3 regions of the Mesorhizobium sp. B2-4-19 genome follow, and region 3 is predicted to be linked to each of the others. Evidence: riboswitches for the same ligand, from Rfam matches in the RefSeq annotation. Region 3 holds a riboswitch; each other region holds the start of a gene.
The links. Region 3 has a riboswitch for cobalamin ahead of FJ546_RS10960 (CbtB domain-containing protein). Riboswitches for the same ligand answer to the same signal wherever they lie in the genome.
Positions count from the first base shown of each region.

Region 1 (2,234 bases), on a different contig from region 3:
GGATCACGCCGCCCTCATGCAGCTCCGAATAGGGACCGGGCTCATAGGCTGGCGACAGAATGCCGAACGCGTTTTCCTCGACGATGCGGCGATCCTGGTCGTTGGTCTCGGTCCAGACATGGGTGAGTTCGGCAAGATCGTAGTCGACGCCCTCGACTGCATCCTTGTGCACCAGCCATTTGGTCGTCACCGCGGTCTCCGTGGCGCTGATCGGCACCACGCGGAAGGTGACGGCATGGTCGCCGAGGATGTGGTTCCAGGTCGTCGGGTAGTGGTAAAGCAGCAAGGAGCCGATGCGGTCGGCCGAGACGCTGTCGGAAAGGTTCTTCTTCACCGCCCGCTTGCCCGTCATCGTGTAGCTGACCGCATCGCGCAGCAGCGGCGCGCGGGTGGCGCGGTATTGCCCGGCCGGATCGATGCGGAACTTGCTCGGCAGCCCGGCCGCCTCGCATTTGGCCCAGTGTGCCAGCATTTCCGGATCGCTGTCGGCGCCTTGCACGCCGGTCACCGTTGGGGCTTCCGGGAAGGTCTTGCACAGTTCCGGGTGATTGCCGGCGCAATGATAGCACTCGCGGTTGTTTTCCCAGACGAGCTTCCAGTTGCCCTTCTCGACGATCGTGCTCTCGAAGGCGATCTTTGCTTCGCTGAGCCGGTGCGGCTTGAGATAGGGTTCGATCATCGCCTGCATCGGCGCGAAGTCGGCGGGTTCCTTGGCCAGGCAGATGAAGATATAGCCGGCCACGCTTTCGCAGGCGACCGGCTTCAGGCCGAACTGGCTTTTGTCGAAGCCGTCTGCCATCTGGCGGGCAAACAGCAGCCTTCCGTCCAGCTCATAGGTCCATTGGTGATAGGGGCAGACCAGCTTGGCGGCCACGCCCTTGTCGGTGTTGCAGACGCGGCTGCCGCGGTGGCGGCAGGAATTGTGGAAGGCGTTGATCTTGCCCTGCTGATCGCGCACCAGCACGACAGGGTAGTCGCCGATCTGTACGGTGGTGAAGCTGCCGGGCTTGGGCAGTTCGCAATCATGGCCGACGAACAGCCAGTCGCGATACCAGATCAGCTCCATGTCGAGCTTGAAGAAATCGGGATCGGTATAGAAGGGCTGCTCGAGCGAGAAGCCCTCTCTGCGGCCATTCAACAGCCTCAGCATATCGTTGCGCGCATCCATGTCCTGTCCCCATACTTCAAGGACTGAACTGGTGGTGATTGAGGAAGGATGAGACGCGGCTCGGCGAAAGCCGGGCACGCGCGATCCGCCTCTTGACCGCCCACCGCGATCAGTCGAGTTCAAAAATCTCGGGCTGGTTTCCGGGCTCTGGAGTGTCCTTGCGGACGGTCGCGACACCTTCCCAGGCTTTCGCCCAGTGGTCTCCCGTTGCGACTTGAACTCCACCACCGTTGCGGGGGCAGCGCCGGATTTTGACCGGCTTCCCAATTCTCCGCCCGTCGTCACGAAGCGGCACCTGAGATGACATGATCTAATCACGACAGCGTTTGCGACATCGGCATGAAAGCGACATCGTATCCATGCGGCGCGACACGCATGCGCAACGATCAGGTCACGGGCAGCGGTCACGAAAATCGTCTCCGCCGATAGCAGTACCGGCTGTCAAAATCGACCCGGAACGGGGCAAAGGAGGTTAACGGTTTCGAAAAGTGACTATTAGCAGACTCTAAAATCGAACCGAACGGTTCGTTTCTGTTGACGGTGCGTGCAGGACGGTGTGAACGATGGACCTCCGATACAGTCTGTGATGTTGCGGCTGGATTTTATTAAGTACTTGATATCGAGAAGAAAAATGCTTTGTTTGGGAGCCCTTGGCACAATTTCAAGTAGCGGATTCTTGGTCCACACGGAACAACTTCGTGATTGGAAACGGCGAACTGGCTTTCCCACATCGGGGCTGTCCGAACGACGCGATTTCAATCCCAGGACACGCCGCTAGACGGACGGAAAAAATACTGGAGTACCAAAAATGAAAAAGATTGTTCTCACTGCCGCCGCCCTTCTGGCTATTTCCGGCAGCGCCTTTGCTGGTAGCGACCACTACGGTTCGACTGCCGCCGCAGCCACGGCTGTCGACAGCTCGTACACCGCTTCGACCAAGAAGTCGGAACCGGCTGCTCAGACGCCTGCCCAGGGAGCCGATCACAACCTCTTCGGCAATAACTAACAACAGATCCCGGCTAATCGCGGGCTTTTCGCCCGCCGCTCTGGCCGACCTTGAGAAATT
Region 1 covers NZ_VFUV01000002.1:544,087-546,320, reverse strand. The annotation lists gene FJ546_RS05820 (aromatic ring-hydroxylating dioxygenase subunit alpha) at 1-1,168, opposite strand, end outside; cobalamin riboswitch at 1,282-1,482, opposite strand; gene FJ546_RS05815 (DUF680 domain-containing protein) at 1,977-2,174, shown strand.
Region 1: another riboswitch for cobalamin. It lies ahead of FJ546_RS05820 (aromatic ring-hydroxylating dioxygenase subunit alpha); the one in region 3 lies ahead of FJ546_RS10960 (CbtB domain-containing protein).

Region 2 (2,234 bases), on a different contig from region 3:
GGCTGGGCCTTCGTGCTCGCCATCGTCCTCGCCTGGGCCTTCAAGGCGGCCTTCATCGAGCCTTTCGCCATCGCTTGCCTGATGCAGGTCTATTTCAAGACCATCGCCGGCCAGGTGCCCGATCCGGCCTGGGATATCAGGCTGGCCGAGGCCTCGTCGAAGTTCAGGGAGTTGAAGGACAAGGCGCTGGCCTCCTTTGGTGGCTCGCGCTGGGGCACGGCCGGCGCGACGAACTGATCGGCTGGGCAGGTCGTCGCCGGCGCGACATCGGAGGCGTTGAGGCGGGCCACGGTCGATTTCAGTGGCGCCTCACCTTGCCCGCAAAAAGTCTCGCTCATGATCAGGTCGGGCAGCGGCAGCCGCCGGCCCCAGCCATGTGTTTCCAGGTCTGGTTTGGATGCGAACTCGGAAACCCGGCCGACGCAGAGATAGGCGACGGGCGTCACATGCTCGGGAATGGACAGCAGGCTCTTCAACGCTTGCGGCTCGATGATGCTGACCCAGCCGACGCCGACGCCTTCGGCACGCGCGGCCAGCCAGAAATTCTGCACCGCGCAGACCGTGCTGTAGAGATCCATCTCCGGATTGTGCCAGCGGCCCAGCGGCGAACCCTGCGAGCGCCGGCGGTCGCAGGTGATGCAGATGTTGAGGGCGCTTTCGCAGATACCTTCGAGCTTCAGCTTGCGGTAGAGCGCCTGTCGTTCCTCCTCGATTTCAGGCAGTTCCTGTTCGCGCGCGGCCAGGAACAGGTCGCGTACCTCTGCCCGTCGCGCGGCGTCGCGGATGACGATGAAATTCCATGGCTGCATGAAGCCGACCGATGGCGCGTGATGTGCGGCAAGCAAAAGCCGCGCCAGCACCTCGTCGTCGAGCGCGTCGGGCAGGAAATGGCTGCGCACGTCGCGCCGCGTGAACATGGCGCGATAGACCGCGTCGCGCGCCGTCTGGTCAAATCCGTCGCCCACAGGAGCGGTCATGTGTTCCGGCATCGCTCGTCCCCTTGCGATTGCAATAGTTCCACACCGTCAGAGCGCACTTTGTGCATCCAACTGGACGCACGTTGCTCTGATGCCAGCCGCCTGACCATGCGGATGACGATGCCTGCCAGGCCGGTCTTCTGGCTCGGGATCAACCCGCGTCCGGTGCCTTCCCGTCATCGACAGTGGCATTTACCGGCGCGGTCCCCCTCACAGCGTTGGGCACGCCACGGGATTCAACCGTGTTCCCGATTCTCCCGCTTGCGGCGGGCACCAGGCAGTGGCGCGACCTTACGCCGAAGCCTTGGCCGCGCCAATCCCCGCAGCGACGCCAACGGACGCAGGCGCGATTTTCCCCAGTGATCGAGCCGCAATGCATGGCCATCGCGGCGCCGGGGCACTAGATAGGGGGCATGACAACCCGTCTCTACACGCACCCGATCTTCCTCGAACACATCACGCCGCCCGGCCACCCCGAGCGGCCAGACCGCTTGCGCGCCATCGAGCGCGTGCTCGACGACGAGGCCTTTGCCGCGCTCGATCGTGTCAAGGCGCCGGAGGGCGACGAAGCCACTATCCTCTACGCGCACCCCGCCGATTTCGTCGCCCGTGTGCGTGCCGCCATTCCCGAAGAGGGTATTGCCCGCATTGATGCCGACACCACCGCCAGCCCCAAGAGCTGGCAGGCGGTGATCGCCGCGATCGGCGCCGCCAACGCCGCCGTCGACGACGTCTTTGCAGGCCGCGCCGACAATGTCTTCGTCGCCGCAAGGCCGCCCGGCCATCATGCCGAAAAGACCACCGCGATGGGCTTCTGCTTCTTCAACACGGCGGCGATCGCGGCGCGCTATGCCCAGAAGAAGCATGGCGCCGAGCGTGTCGCCGTGGTCGACTGGGATGTGCATCACGGCAACGGCACGCAGGATATTTTCTGGGACGATCCCTCGGTTCTCTATTGCTCGACGCACCAGATGCCGCTTTATCCCGGCACTGGCGCGAAGACCGAAACCGGCGCCGGCAACATCGTCAACGCGCCGCTGGCGCCGCAGGCCGGCAGCGAGGCGTTTCGCGATGCCTTCCTGTCGCGGGTGCTGCCGTCGCTCGACAATTTCGCGCCTGACCTGATCATCATCTCGGCCGGTTTCGACGCGCATCACCGCGATCCGCTGGCCGAGATCAACCTGACCGAGGACGATTTCGACTGGGCGACCGGCCAGCTGATGCAGCGCGCCGCGCGCCACAGCGGCAACCGGCTCG
Region 2 covers NZ_VFUV01000001.1:290,404-292,637, reverse strand. The annotation lists gene FJ546_RS01360 (hypothetical protein) at 1-237, shown strand, start outside; partial or broken gene bluB (5,6-dimethylbenzimidazole synthase) at 411-917, opposite strand; cobalamin riboswitch at 1,090-1,270, opposite strand; gene FJ546_RS01350 (histone deacetylase family protein) at 1,391-2,234, shown strand, end outside.
Region 2: another riboswitch for cobalamin. It lies ahead of bluB (5,6-dimethylbenzimidazole synthase); the one in region 3 lies ahead of FJ546_RS10960 (CbtB domain-containing protein).

Region 3 (2,234 bases):
GCGCGTCATTGTCGGCGTGGCGCGTCCATTCGGGATCGTCGTGCCGGCTCATCAGGCCGCGGCCATAGATCGGTACCAGCCGCGACAGGTCCTTGTGGACGCCCGGGCAGTGCAGGCACTCGTTGAAGTTCTCCCAAAAGATCTTCCAGTTGCAGTGCATCACCTTGCGCAGCACATGGGCCGATACCAGAGTTTCCAGCGGCCAGTTGTCGAGATTGCCGGAGGCCGCATCGAAGGATGCCTGCGCCGAGCCCGCCGCACCCTCCTGCAGATTGATGAACACGAAGCCGCGCCACACCGAGAGCGCGACGCGGTAGAGCGGATGGTCGGCCTTGTCGAAGCCGTCCGGCAGCGATTTCGACGGCACGCGCACGAGGTCGCCGCGCAGCGAATAGGACCAGGCATGATAAGGGCAAGTGATCAGCCGGGCCTTCAGCCGGCCCTCGCTCTCCTGGCAAAGCTGCGAACCGCGATGGCGGCAGGTGTTGTGGAAGGCGCGCAAGGCGCCGGTTTCGTCGCGCAGCACGAGGATGTCCTGCGTGCCGACGCGGAACCGGCGGAAGGCCAGCGGCTGGGCCAGATCGGCCTCGCGGCAGACGAGCAGCCAGTTTTTGTACCAGATGGCGTCGAGGTCGCGCTGGTAGCTCTCACCGTCCCAATAGGCCGATGAGGGCAGGGTCGGTTCGGCCTGGGTCAGGCCATTGTAAGGGGCGCGCTCGCCGGCAATGGGCTGCATGGCTGGCTTCCTGTGAAGCGGCCAGCCGACACCCGACCAGGAGAAATGTCAATTGGCGTGCCCGGAGACGGCATGGCGCAATCGCGCTGTTTGCCGGCGGAATTTGGTTTGCCGCGTGTCGTGATTTTCCCTATAGTCATGCAGTCGTCGGTTCCGTTTTGGAGCCAAGAGGGAATGCGGTGCGGGCGAAATTCTTGCCCAATGCCGTGGCTGCCCCCGCAACTGTATGCGGTAGTCCTCTCCATATGCCACTGAAGATTCGTCTTCGGGAAGGTGGGGAAGGGCGCTGATCCGTGAGCCAGGAGACCTGCCGACGACGGCAAAACTGACAGGCCCTCGGGTGGAGGGTGAAAGGACAAGATATGAATACCGCTTCCGTCTCCCTCGGCACCTCCGTCTCCTCGCAGTCGCGCTTCATGCAGCTGGCGCTCGCCGCGTTGCTCGGCACGTTCATCATCGGCTTTGTCGGCTTCTCGCATATCGATGCGGTCCACAATGCAGGTCATGACAACCGGCATTCGATGGCTTTTCCCTGCCACTGACGAGGATCTGACGTCATGAATCTGTTTCGCAACGTCGTGTTCATCGCGGCGATCGCAGGGCTCGTGGCCGGCGTCGTCCTCGCCTGCATGCAGGCCTATGCCACCGTGCCGCTGATCCTCAAGGCGGAAGTCTACGAGCAGGCCGAAGGCGGCCATAGCCATGACCATGCCGCCGCACCGGCGGCGCCAACTGAGGCCGCCGGGGGCAACGCCACGAGCTCCGCCGCACCGGCGGCATCGAACGCCATGAGCGCCGCCACCCCGGTGCCGGCCGCAGCCGCCGCTCCGGCCGAAGACGAAGGCTGGGCACCGGCCGACGGCTTCGAGCGCTTTGCCTTCAACGTCGTGTCCAATGTCGTCACCGGCATCGGCTTTGCGCTGATCCTGGTCGCGGTTTCGGAATTCGCCGGCGGCATCGGCAATTGGCGCCAGGGCGTGTTCTGGGGTCTTGCCGGCTTTGCCATCTTCACACTGGCGCCAGGTCTCGGTCTGCCGCCGGAACTGCCGGCCATGCCGGCGGCCGACCTCACCCAGCGCCAGATCTGGTGGGTGGCGACGGTGATCGCGACCGCCATAGGGCTCGGCCTGATCGCGTTCCGCAAGTCGCTGCCGCTGGCCATCCTTGCCGTGGCGCTGATCGTTGCTCCGCACATTGTCGGTGCGCCGCAGCCCGACAGCTTCGAGACGCCGATCCCGGAAGGCCTGCACCACCAGTTCGTGGTTGCGGTGACGTTGACCAATCTGGTGTTCTGGCTGGTGCTCGGCGCCGTCGTCGGCGTCGTGCGCGGACGCTTCACCGGCACCGCGACCAGCCTGCGCGACAGCTTTGCCTGACCGCAACAAGCTGACCTTCATCATTGGCGGCGCGCGCTCCGGCAAGAGCGCGCATGCCGAAATCCTGGCGACGGCGTTGCCGTCACCGTGGACCTATATCGCCACCGCGCAAGCCTATGACG
Region 3 covers NZ_VFUV01000005.1:75,249-77,482, reverse strand. The annotation lists gene FJ546_RS10965 (aromatic ring-hydroxylating dioxygenase subunit alpha) at 1-736, opposite strand, end outside; cobalamin riboswitch at 868-1,066, shown strand; gene FJ546_RS10960 (CbtB domain-containing protein) at 1,099-1,278, shown strand; gene FJ546_RS10955 (CbtA family protein) at 1,294-2,112, shown strand; gene cobU (bifunctional adenosylcobinamide kinase/adenosylcobinamide-phosphate guanylyltransferase) at 2,105-2,234, shown strand, end outside.